4 regions of the Streptomyces sp. NPDC031418 genome follow, and region 4 is predicted to be linked to each of the others. Evidence: riboswitches for the same ligand, from Rfam matches in the RefSeq annotation. Region 4 holds a riboswitch; each other region holds the start of a gene.
What was found. Region 4 has a riboswitch for cyclic di-AMP ahead of ACZ5CZ_RS23365 (C40 family peptidase). Riboswitches for the same ligand answer to the same signal wherever they lie in the genome.
Positions count from the first base shown of each region.

Region 1: it holds a riboswitch for cyclic di-AMP, as region 4 does, so the genes downstream of both, ACZ5CZ_RS12755 (transglycosylase SLT domain-containing protein) here and ACZ5CZ_RS23365 (C40 family peptidase) in region 4, are expected to answer to the same signal.
Region 2: it holds a riboswitch for cyclic di-AMP, as region 4 does, so the genes downstream of both, ACZ5CZ_RS26950 (transglycosylase family protein) here and ACZ5CZ_RS23365 (C40 family peptidase) in region 4, are expected to answer to the same signal.
Region 3: it holds a riboswitch for cyclic di-AMP, as region 4 does, so the genes downstream of both, ACZ5CZ_RS38295 (M23 family metallopeptidase) here and ACZ5CZ_RS23365 (C40 family peptidase) in region 4, are expected to answer to the same signal.

Region 1 is NZ_JBVIJC010000008.1:11,895-16,817, reverse strand. It holds gene ACZ5CZ_RS12765 (FAD-dependent oxidoreductase) at 1-187, shown strand, start outside; gene ACZ5CZ_RS12760 (HAD family hydrolase) at 308-1,120, shown strand; gene ACZ5CZ_RS12755 (transglycosylase SLT domain-containing protein) at 1,156-1,644, opposite strand; cyclic di-AMP (ydaO/yuaA leader) riboswitch at 1,650-1,829, opposite strand; gene ACZ5CZ_RS12750 (polyprenyl synthetase family protein) at 2,362-3,372, shown strand; gene ACZ5CZ_RS12745 (LolA family protein) at 3,644-4,846, shown strand.
Region 2 is NZ_JBVIJC010000019.1:84,611-89,533, forward strand. It holds gene ACZ5CZ_RS26935 (DUF501 domain-containing protein) at 1-387, opposite strand, end outside; gene ACZ5CZ_RS26940 (FtsB family cell division protein) at 484-960, opposite strand; gene eno (phosphopyruvate hydratase) at 1,116-2,396, opposite strand; gene ACZ5CZ_RS26950 (transglycosylase family protein) at 2,810-3,520, opposite strand; cyclic di-AMP (ydaO/yuaA leader) riboswitch at 3,524-3,696, opposite strand; gene ACZ5CZ_RS26955 (transglycosylase family protein) at 3,879-4,923, opposite strand, start outside.
Region 3 is NZ_JBVIJC010000043.1:2,862-7,784, reverse strand. It holds gene ACZ5CZ_RS38305 (PrsW family intramembrane metalloprotease) at 1-1,076, shown strand, start outside; gene ACZ5CZ_RS38300 (aldo/keto reductase) at 1,131-2,075, opposite strand; gene ACZ5CZ_RS38295 (M23 family metallopeptidase) at 2,149-3,180, opposite strand; cyclic di-AMP (ydaO/yuaA leader) riboswitch at 3,190-3,365, opposite strand; gene ACZ5CZ_RS38290 (PP2C family protein-serine/threonine phosphatase) at 3,623-4,816, opposite strand.
Region 4 is NZ_JBVIJC010000015.1:144,545-149,467, reverse strand. It holds gene pcrA (DNA helicase PcrA) at 1-1,167, opposite strand, end outside; cyclic di-AMP (ydaO/yuaA leader) riboswitch at 1,430-1,602, shown strand; gene ACZ5CZ_RS23365 (C40 family peptidase) at 1,610-2,968, shown strand; gene ACZ5CZ_RS23360 (hypothetical protein) at 3,016-3,369, opposite strand; gene ACZ5CZ_RS23355 (hypothetical protein) at 3,456-3,875, opposite strand; gene ACZ5CZ_RS23350 (C40 family peptidase) at 4,251-4,923, shown strand, end outside.

The DNA of each region.
Region 1 (4,923 bases), on a different contig from region 4:
GCGCACCCGGCTCGCGCTCAGCCGGGGCACGCCCAAGCTCGGTGCCGGCTTCGTCTCCTCCGTACCCGGCCTGTACTTCACCGGCCTGCCGGCGGCGTCGTCGTACGGACCGGTGATGCGCTTCGTGTGCGGTACGGACTTCGCCTCCCCGCGCCTGGCGAAGCACCTGGCCGCGGCCCACGGCTGAGCTCCGGGCCGACGCGGGGCGTCATCAGCGGGAAGACACACACCAGTTGGGGGTGATCAGCACACAAGTGCGCGCTGTGACAGATGAGTCGGCGGGGCGTGGTGTCCGTATTCTCTGATCATGGCACCCTCCCCCGCATATTCACTCATCGCCACCGACCTGGACGGAACCCTGCTGCGCGGTGACGACACCGTCTCCGACCGGTCGCTCGCCGCGCTCGCGCGGGCGGCGCGGGCCGGTGCCCGGCATCTGGTGGTCACGGGCCGCCCGGCCCCGCGGGTACGGCCCCTGCTGGCCGTGCTCGGCTGCACGGGGCTCGCGGTATGCGGGCAGGGCGCGCAGGTCTACGACGCCGGGGCCGGCCGTCTGGTGTGGTCGGTCCGGCTGGACCGGGAGCTGGCCGAGACGGCGCTCGGCAAGATCGAGGCGGAGGTGGGACAGGTCTTCGCCGCCGTCGACCAGGACGGGGTGGACGGGCTCACGCTCATCGAGCCCGGGTACCGGATGCCGCATCCGGCCCTGCCCGCCGTCCGGGTCGGCCGGCGCGACGACCTGTGGTGCGCGCCCATCAGCAAGGTGCTGCTGCGCCACGCCACCCTGTCGGACGACGAACTGGCGGCCACCGCGCGCGCGGTGGTGGGGTCGCTGGCGACGGTCACCATGTCGGGCCCGGGGATGGTGGAGCTCCAGCCGCGCGGGGTGACCAAGGCGACCGGGCTGGCGCTGGCCGCCGAGCGGCTCGGCACCGGCGCCGACCGGGCGCTGGCGTTCGGGGACATGCCCAACGACGTCCCGATGTTCGAGTGGGCCGGGCACGGGGTCGCCATGGCCAACGCGCATCCGGAACTGAAGGCGGTGGCCGACGAGGTCACCCTGTCGAACGAGGACGACGGCATCGCCGTCGTCCTCGAAAGACTCTTCCCTACCGACTGACCGGTTCTTCAGTAGGCACCGGCCGGTCGGGGACCTCAGTACGCGCCGAAGACGTTGTCGATGGACCCGTACCGCGCGGCGGCGTAGTTGCAGGCGGCCGTGATGTTCGCGACCGGGTCGTAGGGGTCGAAGGAGGTGCCGGCCACGTGGTAGGCCTGGAAGGTCGGGTCGATGACCTGGAGCAGGCCCTTGGAGGGGATGCCCGCGGCGGCGTTGGAGTCCCAGAGGTTGATGGCGTTCGGGTTGCCGGAGGACTCCCGCATGACATTGCGGTAGATGCCGTTGTAGGTGCCCGGGATGCCCTTCTGGGCCATGATCGCGAGCGACTCGCGGATCCAGCCGTCGAGGTTGTTCGGGTACCCGGCGAGCGTGGTGGAGGCCGTGGCGGTCGTGCCGGTGGCGGCGGACGCGGTGGTGGCGCCGATGAGCGGCAGGGCGAGGACGGCGACGCCGGTGCCGGCGACGGCGAGCGCGCGGACGAGGCGGTTGGTGCGGGGACGGCGGGGCTGAGCGGCAGCAGACATGGGGGCGTTCCTCTCCGGCGCCTGCGAGGTGAGCTGTCGGGTTCGGGCGGGGAGGTGCCCGGCCGTGCCCTGGAGGAGGCATGGCTTCACCCCTAGCCGGGCCGGTGCGGCGTGTGCCTTCCGGTCCGGCGGCTTACCTGGGTCCCCCGCTCCTGCCGTACGAATGGGTTCGTGGATGGGTATGCGGGCGGCGGCAGGATTCGGCGTCCGCCCGACGGCCCGGAACGTATGCGAGAGCACATGTCGGGAACAAGTACTGGATTCACACAACGCACTATTTGACCTTGGTCTGCGCCATATGGGGTACTTGATCCTTTGCGGTTGCCAATGCTCAACTCGCTTGCAGGGCAAGGAGGAAGCGGGCCTGCGGGGGAGGGGTGCCCGGGAGTGGCCGCGTGACCCAATTCACGGAATAGCAAGTCATTCCAAAACGGACATGAGGGATTCAAGGTACCCATTGGATCTAATGGGTGTAATGGATGTAATGGAGTTGCCCGCGCGGCGCGACAAGGCGCTCGGAGTTCTGTTAAGTCGATAGATGTCCGTTCTTACCATCCGATCGGAACCTTAGTGATCATGATCCGATGTCGACCGGGCTGGACCGGTGGGCGCTATCGGTGATCGAAACAGGACCGGATACGCTGACTCGAGTGATGGCAGCGACCTATCGACAAACCGTGTAATCGCCAGCAGACACCAGCAGACAGGAGACCCCTCGTGACCGTCGTCGGGCCGTTCGGGCTGAGCGTGCGGGACCAGGCTCTGGAAGCCGATGTCCAGGCCGGATTGACGGCTGTCGAGGAAGGCTTGCTCGAGGCCACCAAGAGCGAGGTTCCGTTCATCACGGAGGCCGCACAGCACCTCGTACGGGCCGGCGGGAAGCGGTTCAGGCCACTGCTCGTCATGCTCGCGGCGCAGTTCGGCGACCCCTACGCCCCGGGCGTGGTGCCGTCGGCCGTCGTCGTCGAGCTGACCCATCTGGCCACGCTGTACCACGACGACGTCATGGACGAGGCCGCCGTGCGGCGCGGCGTGGACAGCGCCAACACCCGCTGGGGCAACTCCGTCGCGGTCCTCACCGGCGACTTCCTCTTCGCCCGGGCCTCCCAGATCCTCGCCGACCTGGGCCCCGAGGCGGTCCGGGTCCAGGCCCTCGCGTTCGAACGGCTGGTCACCGGCCAGATCCTGGAGACCGCCGGTCCCTCGGACGGCCGTGACCCGGTCGAGCACTACCTGGACGTGCTCGCCGGCAAGACGGGCTCGCTGGTGGCGGTCTCCTGCCGGTTCGGCGCGATGATGTCCGGCGCCGACGAGACGGTCGTCGACGTCCTCACCCAGTACGGCGAGCGGCTCGGGGTCGCCTTCCAGCTCGCCGACGACGTCCTGGACATCGCCTCCGACTCGCACGAGTCCGGCAAGACCCCGGGCACCGACCTGCGCGAGGGCATCCCGACCCTCCCCGTGCTCCGGCTGCGCGAGCGGGCGGCCCGGCTGGGTCTGCCCGAGGACATCGCGCTGTGCGAGCTGCTCGACTCCGACCTCAGCGACGACGCACGGCACGCCGAGGTGCTGACCGCGCTGCGTGCCCACCCCGCGCTGGAGCAGGCCCGCCGGGACACGGTGCGGTACGCGGAGGAGGCGCGGGCCGCGCTGTCGCCGCTGCGGGAGTGCGACGCCAAGGTGGCGCTGCTGGAGCTGTGCGACGCGGTGGTCCACCGGGCCGGCTGACGCCCGTTCGACGGATGCCCTGCGGGCCCCGTGCGGGCCCCGTGTGGGCCCTGGGCGGGCCCGACCCCTACGGGTTCGAAGCGGTCGCAGCGCCTCCATGTCATACCCCAGGCGTACACGGAGTTGGCTCCGAGGTCTGACGCTTTCTCATGGCCGATTTGGTGAGATGGAAACCACGGAAATCACCACTCCTCACCGATTCGGGTGAGAATGGCGGCTCAGGTGGACCAGCGTGGGGACAGCCGCCGCCGACGACGGAGGTAAGGCACACATGGCACCGTACGAATCCGACGACGCACCGAGCGCTGCGCGGGACGAGGACGCGCGCTCCGGCCGACGCAAGGCCGCCCGGTACGCCGTGCCGGTCGCGGTGGTGGGAGTGGCGGCGGCCACCATCGGGCTGGTCCCGGCGCTCGCCAACTCCGGCGACCCGGACCTGCCCCGGGTCACCGCACAGCAGCTCATCGAGAAGATCGCCAAGTCGGACGTGCAGCAGCTGTCCGGCACCGTGAAGATCAGCACCGACCTCGGCCTGCCGAACCTCGGCGGCCTGGAGAACAGCCTCGCCTCCGGCGCGGGCAAGGGCGACGGCTCCTCCGCCGACCCGCAGGCCAAGCTCACCGAGCTGGTCTCCGGCACGCACACGCTGCGCGTCGCCGCCGACGGCCCCGACCGGCAGAAGCTGTCGCTGCTGGAGACCGGCGCCGAGTACAGCATCATCCACAACGGCCGGGACGTCTGGGGGTACGACAGCCGGAGCAACCAGGTCCACCACAGCACCAAGGCTGCTCCCGGCGCCCGGCACGGGGAGCGCGCGGGCGAGCCGCCGGCCACGCCCAAGGACTTCGCCGACCAGGCCCTGAAGGCGGTGGACGACACCACGTCCGTCACCGTCGACGGCACCGCGCAGGTCGCCGGGCGGGACGCCTACAAGCTGCTGATCAAGCCCAGGCAGTCGGGCACCACGGTCGGCGCGATCAGCATCGCCGTCGACGCGAAGACGGGCCTGCCGCTGAAGTTCACGCTGACCCCGAAGAGCGGCGGCGCCGCCGTCGTCGACGTGGGCTTCACCCGGGTCTCCTTCGCCAAGCCGGCCGCCGCCACCTTCGACTTCACCCCGCCCAAGGGCGCGAAGGTCACCGAGGACAAGCAGGACCACAAGGCCCGCGAGCACGCTCCGGCGGCGGGCCGGGACTTCGCCCGGGGGTTCGATCCGGCCGAGGTGCTGGGCAAGGGCTGGTCGTCCGTGGCCACCTTCGACACCGGTGCCAAGGGCGGCCTGCCCACCGGCGCCAAGGGCGGTGACCTCGGTGGCTTCCTCGGCTCGCTCGGCGATCACGTCTCCGGGAAGTTCGGCAAGGGCACGGTCTTCTCCACCCGCCTGGTCAACGCGCTGATCACCGACAACGGCAAGGTGTACGCCGGAGCGGTGACCAAGGAGGCCCTGGTGAAGGCGGCCAACGAGGGCAAGTAGGCCCTGCCGGGGGGCGGGGCCGGGCCCCGGGGAGGCGGCCTTCGCCTCCCCGGGCGGGCACGGGACGAGGGGGAGCC
Region 2 (4,923 bases), on a different contig from region 4:
CCGGTCCGGCATGCCGCCCGCGCTCGGGAAGCCCTGGAGCACCTCGATCTCGTCCCGGCGCCGGATGTAGTCCTCGTGCGCGGCCCGGTAGGCGGCGGCCAGCTCCGGGTCGCTCTGGAGCCGCTCGGACATCTCCTTCATCACGCCGTTCGCCTCCAGCGTGCCGATGGCGGAGGACGCCTTGGGGCACGTCAGGTAGTACAGCGTCGGGAAGGGCGTGCCGTCGGGGAGCCGGGGAGCCGTCTCCACGACGTCCGGCTGACCGCACGGGCAGCGGTGCGCGATGGCCCGAAGGCCCCGCGGCGGGCGGCCCAGCTGCTGCTTGAAGGCCTCGACGTCCGCGTCGGTGGGCTCGGTGCGCGGAGTGGGCGGCGGAGGCGTTTCCATGACTGCTTTCGAAAGACTTTCTGTCGGTGGCCGGCCGAGGACGTGTCGTCGGTGGCCGGCCGATGGCCGAGGCTGCTGCTCAGCCGACGGTACCGGTCACTGGTCGGAGGCGTCGGACTTGTCGATCCCGTCCCAGACGTTCGCGTACCAGGGCCGGTGGGCGGCGCGCAGGTCGGTGCGGGACTGCCGGGCCGCGCCGGGGTCGACCACCACGTACCCGGTCTCGCCGGGCATCACGTAGTGCAGCCGCCGCCGGATCTGCTGCTCGGCGTAGGAGTCGTCCTGCCAGCGCGCCTTGAGGTCGCGCAGCTGCTCCACGCGCTCGCGCGCCTGTTCCTGCTGCCGCTGGAGGTCGGAGATCTGGGCGCGCTGGGAGACGTACTGCCGCATCGGGTACGCGAGGGCGACGATCAGCGAGCACAGCACCAGCGCGAGCAGCGCCGCCCGTCCGGTGAGCCGGGAGCGGCGGGCCTGCCGTTTGGTCTGGGAGCGGTAGACCCGGGCCGCGGTCTGCTCGCCGAGCAGCCGCAGCCTGGTCGCGGTGGAGAAACGGTCCCGGTCCTTCACGGCCATCTGGCGTACCGCCTCCCCTTGTCTGTCGCCTGCTGCTCGCACACGTGCGTACGTCCCCGGACACGGTACGGGACCGGGTACGGGGACGTACGTACGACTGGCGAGGACTTAGCCCCTACTGGCTCAGCCCTCTGCCGGCTCGGCTGTCTGCCGGCTCAGCCCTTGAAGCGCGGGAAGGCGCTGCGGCCGGCGTACACCGCGGCGTCGTCGAGGATCTCCTCGATGCGCAGCAGCTGGTTGTACTTGGCGACGCGCTCGGAGCGGGCCGGGGCACCGGTCTTGATCTGGCCGCAGTTGGTGGCGACGGCCAGGTCGGCGATGGTGACGTCCTCGGTCTCGCCGGAGCGGTGGGACATCATGCACTTGAAGCCGTTGCGCTGGGCCAGCTCGACGGCGTCCAGGGTCTCGGTCAGCGAGCCGATCTGGTTGACCTTGACCAGCAGGGCGTTGGCGGTGCCCTCCTCGATGCCGCGGGCGAGGCGCTCGGGGTTGGTGACGAACAGGTCGTCGCCGACCAGCTGGACCTTGTCACCGAGCTTGTCGGTGATGGTCTTCCAGCCGTCCCAGTCGTCCTCGAACAGCGGGTCCTCGATGGAGACCAGCGGGTACGCCTCGACCAGCTCGGCGTAGTACTCGGTCATCTCGGCGGCCGAGCGGTTCTTGCCCTCGAAGACGTAGGAGCCGTCCTTGTAGAACTCGGACGCGGCCACGTCGAGGGCGAGGGCGATCTGCTCGCCGGGGGTGTAGCCGGCCTCCTTGATCGCCTCCAGGATGAGGTCCAGGGCCTCACGGTTGGAGCCGAGGTTCGGGGCGAAGCCGCCCTCGTCGCCGAGGCCGGTGGCCAGGCCCTTGTTCTTCAGGACCTTCTTCAGGGTGTGGTAGACCTCGGCACCCCAGCGCAGGGCCTCGGAGAAGGACTCCGCGCCGATCGGGGCGATCATGAACTCCTGGATGTCCACGTTGGAGTCGGCGTGCGAGCCGCCGTTCAGGATGTTCATCATCGGCACCGGCAGCAGGTGCGCGTTCGGGCCGCCCAGGTAGCGGAAGAGGGGGAGGTCGCTGGCCTCGGAGGCGGCGTGGGCGACGGCGAGGGAGACGCCGAGGATGGCGTTGGCGCCGAGGGAGCCCTTGTTGTCGGTGGCGTCCAGGTCGAACATGGCCTGGTCGATCAGGCGCTGCTCGGTGGCGTCGTAGCCGACCAGCTCGGGGCCGATCTGCTCGATGACGGCCAGGACGGCCTTCTCGACACCCTTGCCCAGGTAGCGGTTCGGGTCGCCGTCGCGGAGCTCGATGGCCTCGAAGGCGCCGGTCGAGGCGCCGGACGGGACGGCGGCACGACCCGTGCTGCCGTCGTCGAGGCCGACCTCGACCTCGACCGTGGGGTTGCCTCGGGAGTCCAGGATTTCCCGGGCTACGACGACGTCGATGGACGGCACGAGCATCTCCTTCTTGGATGTGACGCTGGAAGTGCGGGGCGGTCTGCCTTACGGCTGTGCCTTGCGACTAGAGCCTAACCGCCCCAGGGCCATCGGCCAGCCGACCGACCGGCCCGTGGACGGGGAAGGACACGCAGACGGTACCCATTGTTCACCGTCGGAACAAAGGGGGGTGCGGAAGAACAGCGGACGACGGCTCGGCAAAGAGGACGACGGCTCGGCAAAGAGCCGGGCCGGCCCGGAGTGGCCGAGGGCCGGTCATGGAAAAGCCCCGCCCCGGCGCGTACGGGGGAGAACGCGCCGGGGCGGGGGGCCCGCGGGGACGGGGGGTCGGCCCTCACCGGGGCTTCACTCGGCGACGAGTGTGGGGGGCCCGGTGGTGAGGGCGCTGTGGCTCTGCGCGGGGCCGCGGGTCACTTCAGGTGCAGCTGCTGGCCCGGGTAGATCAGGTCGGCGTCCGTGACGATGTCCTTGTTCAGGTCGAACAGCTTCTTCCAGCCGCCCTGGACGTGGTGCTTCTCGGCGATGGTGCTGAGGGTGTCGCCCGCGACGACCTTGTACTCGCCGTCGCCCTTCTTGACCTTCTTGCCGGTCGGCGTGGTCACGGTCTTGCTCGGGGACGGGGTGGTGCGCTGGGTGGAGCGGGTGGCGGCCTGCCCGTCGGTGGAGCGGCTGGTGGTGCCGGTGCTCTTGGTCGTGGAGCCGGTGCTCTTGGTCGTGGAGCCGCCGGCCGGGGCGGAGCCGTTGTACGGCGTGCTCGTCAGGCCCGTGCCGCAGACCGGCCAGGCGCCCTTGCCCTGCGCGGCGAGGACCTTCTCGGCGACGGAGATCTGCTGCGCCTTGCTGGCCTTGTCGGCGGTCGAGGCGTAGGCGGTGCCGCCGTACGCGGCCCAGGTGGAGGCGGAGAACTGGAGACCGCCGTAGAAGCCGTTGCCGGTGTTGATGGCCCAGTTGCCGCCGGACTCGCACTGGGCGACGGCGTCCCACTGGGAGGCGGTGGCGGCGGAGGCGTTGCCGGCCGCCATCAGCGGGGCGGCGACGGCGGCACCGGCGACACCGGCGAGTGCGACGGCGCGGACGGCCTTGGACGGACGACGGTGCTTGCCCTTGCCGGAAAACAGCATGGATCATCCCCTCACCGACGCCTGCGAGGTGAGCTGTCGGGTTCGGGCCGGTTGAGTTGCCCGGCCGCACTCCGCTTGCGCGGGGCGCGGCTTCACCCCAAGCCGGTTCCGGCCTCAACGGCCGGTCACGGCACCTACCTTGGTTCCCCCGCTCCTGCCTGCGGCGCTCGAAGCGACGACTGTTCCCGGGTGGCCGCTGGCAGGATTCGGCGTTGCGACCGCCGGGGCTCGCGGTGGCGAGCGGTCCTGACCGTAGACACGCGATCGGCGGAATTTCAAAGACGATCAGGGCTTCTGAGACTCATCCCACACTTTCGCCAAAACGGACATTAGCGATCAAGCGGGGCGTCAACTGGCCCTAATTTACGCCCGTTTCGGTACCGACTTTCAGCGTCTGACCGGCACTGATGTCGTTCGGGTCGGACCCGATGGACTTCTGGTTCTCGGCGTAGAGGGCATGCCATCCGCCGTCGACCCCAAGGGAGTCCGCAATGGAGGTGAGAGAGTCCCCCGCGCGCACGGTGTAAGTCTCCGGCCGACGGGAGGCATGGCGGCCCGAAGCGGCGTCGTTCTGATCGTTTGTCACGCTTTCGTCCGCACTGTCCCCACGGTGACGCCCGCCACTGCCGAGCGAACCGGTGTCCACCAGGCTCCAGGAGCCGGCGCTCTGCTGGGTCGGGTCCGGATCGTCCGCTTCCGGCGCGTCCGGGGTGGAAGTGTCGCTTTCCTTGGGGTTCTGGCTGCCGGTCGGCGCGGAGGTGCCCGGCTTCGGGGTGCCGCTCGGGGTGGAGCCGTGCGCCTTGCCGTGGTGCGCGCCGGAACCCTTGCCCGTACCCGAGGAGGGGGTCGAGGCGGGGTCCTGGGTCGAGGTGGAGGGGCCGGAGGAGCCGGCGCCGCCGGAGCCGGTGCCGCTGTCCGTGCCGGAACCGGAAGCCGAGCCCGTCGAGTCCGCCGAACCGGTCGAGCCCGTCGAGCCCGTCGTCGGGTCGGACGACGTACCCGAATCCGACGAGCCGGACGAACCGGAGCTGTCCGTGGAACCGGACGCGTCACCCGTGCCGCCGGAGCCACCGGAGCCGCCGACGCCCGTGTCGACGTCCACCGAGCCGGAGTTCGCGGTCAGCCCGGACAGCAGGGCGCAGGTGGCCCAGGGCGTGGTGCCCTTGTCGGCGAGGATCTTCTCGGCGACCGCGATCTGCTGCGAACGGCTCGCCTGGTCGGGGCTGCTGGCGTAGCGCGTGCCGCCGTATTTGGCCCAGTCGTCCTGGGATATCTGGAGACCGCCGTAGTACCCGTTGCCGGTGTTCGCGCTCCAGGAGCCGCCGCTCTCGCACTCGGCGACCTTGTCCCAGGTGGTTCCGTCGGCCGCGTTGGCGCTCGCGGCGCCGAGGAGCGGGATCGCG
Region 3 (4,923 bases), on a different contig from region 4:
ACCAGGTCTTCGCCTTCGCCTGGGGGGCCTGCGCGGCGGCGCTGATAGCCATCGTCGCCAACAGCTTCGCGACCCACTGGATAGCCACCGCCACCGCCGACCCGGCCGGCGCCGACACCCTCGGGGCGACGGTGATAGCGCCGATCGTCGAGGAGTCCGCGAAAGCCGCGGCCGTGCTGCTGGTCTTCCTCTTCAAGAGACGCGACTTCACCGGGATCGTGGACGGCGTGGTGATAGCCGGGACCACCGCGACCGGGTTCGCGTTCACCGAGAACATCCTCTACCTCGGTACGGCCTTCGGGACCGACCAGCTCACCGGCGACCGCGGCATCGCCTCCGTCACCGCCGCGACCTTCTTCGTGCGCATCGTGATGTCCCCGTTCGCGCACCCCCTGTTCACCACCCTCACCGGGCTCGGCTTCGGCGTGGCCGCGCTGTCCGGGGAGCGGCAGCGGGCCCGGCGCACCCTGGTGCCGCTCGGCGGGCTGCTGCTCGCGATGAGCATGCACGCCCTGTGGAACGGCTCCGCCACCTTCGGGCCGTACGGCTTCTTCGGCGTGTACGGCGGCTTCATGGTGCCCGTGTTCGCGCTGCTGACCTGGCTGTCGATCTGGACGCGGCAGCGGGAGCTGCGGATCGTGCGGGAGGAGTTGCCGGCGTATGTGTCGGCGGGGTGGCTGGGCCCGGGCGAGCCGTTCGCGCTCGGTTCGATGCGGGCGCGGCGGATGGCCCGGGACTTCGCCCGGCACCACGCCGGGCGCCCGGCCGCCCGGGTGGTGGCGGAGTACGAGACGTACGCCACCTCGCTGGCGTCACTGCGGCGCCGGGGGCGCCGGGGCCGGGCCGGGGCCGACTTCGTCGTACGGGAGCGGGAGGTGCTGGAGGAGCTGTGGCGCCGCAGGGAGACGGCGCGTCCCGCGCTCGAGTACGCGGCCCGGGCCATCGCCCCTGCCCCGGCGTACTGGCCGCCGTACGCACACCCGGCGGCGCCGAACCCCGGAAACCCCGGGTACGCCGGATACTCCACGTACTCCGGGTACTCCGGGTATCCCGCATACAACCCCTACCGCACCTAGGGGCCGGGATCTCGCGGGGATCGGCACCGCCGGGTCACACCGGGGAGACGGTGATCAGGCCGACGCCTCGGTCAGCGTCGTGAGCTGCTCCTTCGTCAGGGTCAGGTTCGCCACCTCCGTCAGGGCCGGCAGCTGGGACACCGTACGGGCCGAGGCGATGGGAGCCGCCACCGTCGGCTGGGCGGCGAGCCAGGCCAGGGCGACCGTGGCGACCGGGGCCTCATGGGCGGCGGCGACCTCGTCCAGGGCGGCGAGGACCCGCCGGCCGCGCTCGGACTCCAGGTGCTTCGCGGCGGCTCCGGCGCGGGCGCTGTCGACCGTCGCACCGGGGCGGTACTTGCCGGTCAGGAAGCCGGAGGCGAGGGCGTAGTACGGGACCGCGGACAGGCCCTCGCGGGCGGCGAGGTCCTGGAGGTCACCCTCGTAGGTGTCGCGGGAGACCAGGTTGTAGTGGGGCTGGACGGCGACATAGCGGGCCAGGCCCTCGCGGGCGGAGAAGTCCAGGGAGGCCTGAAGGCGCTCGGCGCCGATGTTGGAGGCGGCGATGTGCCGGACCTTGCCCGCCTTCACCAGCTCGTCCAGGGCGCCGATGATCTCCTCGACCGGCACCTCGAGCTGGTCGTAGTGGGTGTAGTACAGGTCGATGTAGTCGGTGCCGAGACGGCGCAGGGAGGCGTCGGCGGCGGCCTTGATGGTGGCCGCGGACAGGCCCTGGAACTCGGGGTGCTGGCTGACCTTGGTGGCGACGACGACGTTGTCGCGGTTGCCGCGCGCCTTCAGCCACGCGCCGATGATCGTCTCCGACTCGCCGCCCTTGTTGCCCTCGGCCCAGGCCGAGTAGACGTCCGCGGTGTCGATGAAGTTGCCGCCGGCGGCCGTGTAGGCGTCGAGGACGGCGAAGGAGGTGTCCTCGTCGGCGGTCCAGCCGAAGACGTTGCCGCCCAGGGCGAGCGGGAAGACCTCGAGGTCGGAAGAGCCGAGTGTGCGCAGTGAAGTCATGATCAATGCCAACGCCGGCGAGAGGAAGCGCATTCCTCCGCCGGCGCCGCGTTCACCCGGAAAGCCGGGCCTGTCAGGGGTTGAGGCCCTTGTCGCGCAGCCAGGCCATGGGGTCGATGGCGGTGGGCTGGCCGTCCGGGTGGACCTCCAGGTGCAGGTGCGGCCCGGTGACGTTGCCGGTCGCACCGACGCGGCCGATGACGTCGCCGGTGTTCACCTGCTGGCCGACCGAGACGTTGATCGAGGACTGGTGGCAGTACCAGAGCTGGGTGCCGTCGTCGAGGGTGATGACCGTGCGGTAGCCGTAGGCGCCGGCCCAGCCCGCCTCGGTCACCTTGCCGGCGTGCACCGACTTGATGAGGGTGCCGGTGGGGGCGGCGAAGTCCAGGCCGGTGTGGTAGCCGGAGGACCACATCGAGCCGGGCTGCCCGAAGGTGCCGGTGATCGTGTACGACACGACCGGCAGCGAGTACTGCTTGGCCAGCTCGGCCAGGCGCTTGGCCTCGGCCTCCTTCTTGGCGTCGGCCTCCGCCTTCTGCTTGGCGGCGGCGGCCTTGGCGGCGGCCGCCTGCTCGGCCTTGGCGGCCGCGGCGGCGGTCTGCTTCTCGGAGGCGGCGAGCGCGGCGATGGTGGCCTTGCTGTCGGCCTGCCCCTTCTGCTGCTCGGCCTGGGCCATGATCCGGTTGCGCAGGGCCTCGCCCGCGCCACCGCTCTGCCCGGCCTCGGCCGAGGCCACGCCGACGGTGCCGAGCGTGCCGCCGGCGTCCTTGGGCGCGTCGGCGGAGTCGCCGCCGAAGAGGTGCTCGACGGAGTCCAGGTCCGGCATGGAGACGGAGACCGGCACCTTGCCGGGGTTGGCGCTGGCCATGCCGCCCGCGCCGACGGCGGCCATCACGCCGACACCGAGGACGGTGGAGCTGCGCGCGAAGCCGCCGCGCTGCTTGGCGACGCGGTGCCGACCGCGGACCGGAGCGACGGACTCCGCAGTGGGGTTCCACTCCTCCCAGGGGCCGTCCTCGGCGGCGGGGGAGCCGTATCCGAAGGTGTCCGTCTCGCGCTGAGCGGGTATGAACGGGGCTTCTGGGGCAGGCCGGTTGGACGCCACGCGGGCGCGCTCCTTTCCTTCCTCCGCCTACCGGGTTAGCTGACGGGTTCGGAGCAGGAAGGTCTCCTACGCGCGTAAACCGATCGTGGGCCGAGTCCGCTCGGCAAGTCCACGACGGTGTCCGCGTGATTCACCCCAAGGTGGTGGTTCCCCGGTTCCCTTACGGGATTCGGCGCGTGCGCACGGAGCCGCCTCTTGTGACGGCTGGGACGACCGCGCTGCGTTATCGAACGTTAATAGACCCTGCGGTTACTTTCCAAGCCCGTCCAGCTTGATCGTTAACCTTTTATGCCAGTACTTAAGGGTCACAAGGCCAGCAAACCGGGCGAGTTGACGGCGACTCGGTCACCGTTCAGGAGTCACAGCGTTTTTGATGGTGACTCAGATGTTATGCGCGCGGAGTCGCCCGGTCACTCATCGTGAACCCCCTGCGGGGAGACCCTCAGGGGTGCCGTACGGCGAGCAGCGCCATGTCATCCGCCATCCCTCCCCCGGAGTGCCTCCGCACCTCGTCCGCGAGCCGCCCCAGCAGCGCGCCCGGACCGGCGAAGGTACGGCCGGTAAGCCGCCGCTCGGGGTCGTAGAACCGGCCGTGGGCGTCCCGGGCCTCGGACAGCCCGTCGGTGTAGAGCAGCAGGGTGGCCCCGCCCGGAAAGGCCGCCTCCAGCACCCGGTCCGGCCACACCCCGAGATCACCCATGCCGAGCGGCAGCGCGGGCTCGGGCCCGGCCAGCGTGCGCACCGCGCCGTCGGCGTACAGCAGCAGCGGCGGCGGATGGCCGCGGTTGACGACCCGGACGAGCCCCTCGCCGTGCGGGAGTTCGGCCAGTACGGCGGTGGTGAACCCCTCGAAGGCGTCGATACCGTCCCGCCGGGCGCCCTCGCGGGCCAGCGCCCGCTCCAGCCGCTGCGCCACCTCCTCCAGCGTGGCCTCCTGCTCGGCCGCCTCCCGGAACGCGCCGATCACCACGGCGACCGCAGCGACGGCACCCAGCCCCTTGCCCCGCACATCCCCGACGATCAGCCGGACGCCGTACGGGCTGTCCTGCACCGCGTACAGGTCGCCGCCGATGGACGCGTCCTGCCGGGCCGCCTCGTAACGGGCGGCGATCCGGAAACCGCCGATCCGCGCCGCGGGCTCCGGCAGTACGGCCCGCTGGGCGGCCTCGGCGATCTCCCGGGCGGAGGCCAGCCGCCGGTCACCCAGGCGGACCACCCGGTTGATGGCGCCGGCCAGCACGGCGACGCTGGCCACGGTGACCAGATCGGTGACCGTGGCCACGGCCGGACGGGCACCGCCCTGCGCATGCACGGCGTAGGTGGCGCCGAGCGCCGCGAGGCCGGTCAGCGCGGTGCTGCGCAGCGAACTGAGCGGGGCCGCGATCAGCGCGGCGGCGGTGAAGAAGGGCACGGCGGTGAAGTCCCTCGGCGTCAGCAGGCCGTAGAGGACACCGCAGAAGATCAGCAGGACGGGCAGGCTCCGGGCCAGGGCGCGGGCACTCGGACGGCGCGGAGCGAGCGGGGAAGGGCGCACGGGGGCGGGCCGGTCGCCGTGGCCCGGCCCGGGCACCGGGTCGCCGGGGAGCCGGCCGCCCGCCCTGGCGTACGGGCTCTCCTCCACCTCACCAGGGCGCACCGTGTCTCTCCCGCATGTCCGACGTACCTCCAGATTTGCGGGCCCGGCAAGGCCGGGCGACCCCGGTGGGCCGACCGGATGAGCCCGCCCGAAGGACCCGCCGTAAA
Region 4 (4,923 bases):
GGTCCACAGGTTCTTCGGGCGGCGGGACTCGTTGCGCTCGATGACCGCGTTGGCGGCGGACAGGATGGTCTGTGTGGAGCGGTAGTTCTGCTCCAGCAGGATCGTGGTCGCGTTCGGGTAGTCCTCCTCGAACTGGAGGATGTTGCGGATCGTCGCACCGCGGAAGGCGTAGATCGACTGGTCCGCGTCACCCACGACGCACAGCTCGGCGGGCGGGATGTCGTACTCGCCGGGCGGGACGTCCTCGTCGTGTTCCCCGGTGCCGACCAGTTCGCGCACCAGCGCGTACTGGGCGTGGTTGGTGTCCTGGTACTCGTCCACCAGGACGTGCCGGAAGCGGCGGCGGTAGTGCTCGGCGACGTCGGGGAAGGCGCGCAGCAGGTTGACCGTCGTCATGATCAGGTCGTCGAAGTCGAGCGCGTTGGCCTCGCGCAGCCGCGACTGGTAGAGCGCGTAGGCCTGGGCGAGGGTCTTCTCGAAGCCGTCGGTGGCCTGGGCGGCGAAGTCCTCCTCGTCGATCAGCTCGTTCTTCAGGTTGCTGATCTTGGCGCTGAAGGACTTCGGCGGGAAGCGCTTGGGGTCGAGGTCCAGGTCGCGGCAGACCAGGGCCATCAGGCGCTTGCTGTCGGCGGCGTCGTAGATCGAGAACGACGAGGTGAAGCCGAGCTTCTTCGACTCGCGGCGCAGGATGCGCACGCACGCGCTGTGGAAGGTCATCACCCACATCGCGTTCGCGCGCGGGCCGACGAGCTGCTCCACGCGCTCCTTCATCTCGCCCGCGGCCTTGTTGGTGAAGGTGATCGCGAGGATCTGGCCGGGGTGGACATGCCGCTCGCCGAGCAGGTGGGCGATGCGGTGGGTGAGCACGCGGGTCTTGCCGGAGCCGGCGCCGGCGACGATGAGCAGCGGGGAGCCGGCGTGCACGACCGCGGCGCGCTGGTTCTCGTTCAGCCCCTCCAGGAGGGCCGCCGAGTCGATGGCGGGACGCGGGGCGCCGTCGCGGTAGTAGGAATCCCGGTCCGGCGGCACGTCGAACTTCCCGCCGAACAGATCGTCCGGAAGCGGCTCCGGAGCGTGATCGTCCTCGGTCGGCGGCGGGGGCTCCTCCTCGTGCCCACGCGGGGGCTGGAGGTCCGCCAGGAAGCTGTCGTCAAAGAGGCTGCTCATCGCTCTCCGAGTCTAGGGTGCCCCACCGACAACCGGTCGCCGTCCCCGGAACCCGGCCGACCGACGACCCCGCCGATCACGGCCCGCGGGGCGCCCGCCGACCGCTCACGCTGCGGAAGCGCCTGCTCACGCGCGTAGACAAGCGCCCCCAGGTCACGGAAATGTATCGGACATACCTCGCACCAACCTTCACAGGACGCACACGAGTTGGCTAGGTTGCCGTCAGGCCGCACGACCCCTCTCCGGCGAACCTCGCCGGGCCGCGCGGCCTCCGCCGAATCCGGCGCGCCCCGCAGGGTGCCCGGAGCCGGGGACCCACCGATCCTGGGGTGAATCGGCCGACCTCCCGCCCGGGACGACGCCGTAGGGCAACCCTTCCGAAGCACCCGCCCGAACCCGACAGCTAACCCGGTAGGCGGCGTGTTGGAAGGAGTCGCCTCTTTTGGCGTCGCACCGCAAGCCGTGGCCCGGCGGCACCCATGGACCGGGCCTGCGCGGCCCCGCCCTGGCCACCGCCGCGTTCACCTCCGTGGCCGTCCTGTCCCAGACGGCCGAGGCCGTCCCCGCCCCCGACGGCAGGCCCAGCCTGGAGGAGATCGAGAAGAAGATCGACGAGTTCTACCGCCGCGCCGACTCGGCCGCGGAGGCGGAACCGGCGGCCCGGCAGCGCGCACGCTCGCAGGAGTCGGCGGCCGCCCGCCAGCGCGCCCGCGCGGAGGCGGCGGAGGCTGCCCGGCAGGGGGCGCCCTTCGAGGAGCGGGGAGCCGCCCGGCAGGGCACCCGCTTCGAGGAGCCGGGAGCCGCCCGGCAGGGGGCCCATGCCGCTTCCGCGGAGGCGTCGGCCGCGCGGCGACCGGCGCACGCGGCGGAAGCGCGCCGGGACGACCCGGGCCAGGACGACCCGCGCGCGGGGGGCGCCCGGCCCGCGGGGCGGCACGCCCGGGCCCGCGCGGGCCTGGTGCCGTTCGCCGCTGCGCCGGACGTGGCCGCTTCGCTGCTCGATGAGTTCCCGCAGGACCACTTCGCGCCGAGCCGGGTGATGAACCGGCTGGCCTCACGCGTGAAGGACGCGGCGGAGCGGACCAGGGCCACCACCGGCGGGAACGCGCGCGGCCGGGACGCGGGCCGGGACGCGCTCGGCGAGGTCACCGATGCGGGTCCGCGGGGCGAGCGCCCTGGCACGCGCGCGATGGCCGACCGGGGCGCGCTGGCATCGGCTGTCGCCAACCGGGGCACGCCGATACCGGCTGCCGCCGACCGGGGCACGGCGACATCGGCCGCCGCCCCGTACGACGTGAAGACCGCCAAGGCCGCCGTCCAGCGCAAGCTCGCCACCGCGCGGGAGCTGCTGTTCCGGCTGACCGCCGAGGCGGACGCCCGCTCGGCCGCGCTCGCGGGGCGGAAGCGGGCGGAGGGTGCCGGTCCGGCGTACGGGGCCCAGGTCACCCGGGCCGAGCTGGCGGTCGCCTTCGCCCGCGCCCAGATCGGCAGGCCGTACGTGTCCGGTGCCAGCGGCCCCGGCTCCTACGACGCCTCCGGCCTCACCCAGGCCGCCTGGAAGGCCGCCGGCGTCACCCTTCCGCGCTCCGCCCGGGACCAGGCGGCCTCCGGCACGCCCGTGCCGCTCGCCGACGCCCGCCCCGGTGACCTGGTCTTCTTCTACGACGACAGCAGCCACGTCGGCCTCTGCACGGGCAACGGCATGATGATCCACTCCCCCGAGCCGGGCGCGTACATCCGTGAGGACTCCGTGTACCGCTGGGGTGAGTCACTCGTCCACAGCGTGGTGCGCCCGGGCTGACCGGTGACGACCGGGGCGCGCGACTCGCTTCATGGCACCGGCGGCCGTCAGGTCCACAGCACGGCGATGAACACGTTCGTCGCCGTGAGGGCGCCGACCAGGCCGAACTGGCCCTTGTCGATCGTCTCCTCGTCGCGCTTCACATAGACCAGGCCGAGGATCACGATCAGCAGCGCCAGCTTGATGCCGATCTTGATGGTGTTGATGTGCGCGCCCTGGGCCTGGTTCAGGCCGACCAGGGCCACGCCGGTGACCAGCATGGTCAGCGCGCCGTGCAGCATCCCGGGGACGAACCGGGCCGTGCCCTGGCCCATCGCCTTCATCTGGGTGAGGAAACCGCCGAGCAGCGCGGCGATACCGATGATGTGCAGGCCGACGAAGAGATGGATGAGTACGTCCATGGGGCCGGAGCCTAATTCGTCCCCCACAGCCCCCCGGACGGCAGGGTGCCGTGCCCGCCAGGCGGGGGGCCACCCGCCCGGTTCTCCTACAGCGCCGGCGGCCGTACCCACGGCGCGAACCGCTGCCCGGGAACCGCGTCGGCACGCCAGTACCGCAGGACGGTTTCCTGTACGACCTCAACCCGCTCCGCAGCGATCAGACAGGAGACCGGCTCCGGCCCGCCCGCGTCCGCCTCGAAGGCGAGGAGCACGGGCGGTATCTCACCAAGCTGACGAGTGACTCTCGCGAGCTCGTCTTCCGACGGGGTGCGAAAGACCGGGTCGGCGAACTGCGCCGGACACGTGACGAAGGCCGGGTCCCCGAAGACCAGTTCCAGGCCGTGGGAGTAGCTGAGGTCATACCCGGCCGCCAGCCGGAACTCGGCCGCGTCCCAGGCAATGACGTCCCAGTCCCACCAGGACCCTTCAGGAAGCCGGATGCCGGCATGCCGGTGTCCCGGGTCCACTCTCGGCTCCCTACACCGCTGTCGATCTTGCATATATCCGTGCCATAGCACCCCATCACCCTCCCCCGTCTCCCTTTTCCGCGCTTCGGTCACCACGCTGCGTGAAGGCGACGACTCCGGGCGGCGCATTCGGTCATCCTCGGTTGGGATCCGGTCCCTCCCGACCAGTTCCGTACACCGCGTTACCGACTTGTCACCGTCAGGCCTAGCGTCCTCCCCCAGGTGACCGGCTCCCCAACGCCGCCCGGCCAGGGGCGGCAGCCGGCCACCACCGCCGAGAAAGGCCCGGCGGCGGCCCGCTCCCCCTGTGCCGGCCGCCGCCGGGGCCCGGACGGCCCGCTCGTACGACCCGGACGGAAGGACGTGACGGTCCAGGTGGCAGCGCATCGCAAGCCCCGGCAACGCCCCCTCGGAGGCCATACGGCCCGCACGGCCGCGACCCTCGCCCTGGCGGGCGCGGCCACCGCGACCGCCTTCGACGGCACGGGACACGCGGAGCCGCAGCTGACGCCGGCGCAGGTAAAGGCGAAGGTGGACAAGCTGTACCAGGAGGCCGAGGACGCCACCGAGAAGTACGACGGGGCGAAGGAGAAGGCGGACGCCGGGCAGCGGCGGCTGAACTCACTGCGCGACGAGGCCGCCCGCAAGGAGCAGAAACTCAACTCGGCCCGGGAGGCGCTCGGTTCGTTCGCCGCGGCGCAGTACCGCTCCGGCGGCATCGATCCGGCCTGGCAACTCGCCCTGTCCAGCGACCCGGACCGGTATCTGGACGGCGCCGCCTTCGCCGAGCGGGCCGGCGACCGGCAGGCGGCCGCGGTCTCGCGGGTACGGCAACAGCTGCGGGAGATCGAGCGGTTGCGCGGCGCCGCCCGCGTCGAGCTGGCGTCGCTGCGCTCCCGGCAGGCGGAGCTGCGACGGCAGAAGACCACCATCACCCGCAAGCTGGACGAGGCCCGGCGACTGCTCGCCGGGCTCACCCCGCGCCAGCGCGACCACATCACCGGCGCCACCGGCACCGGCTCCGGGCCCGCCTCGCGGTCGGCCCCGG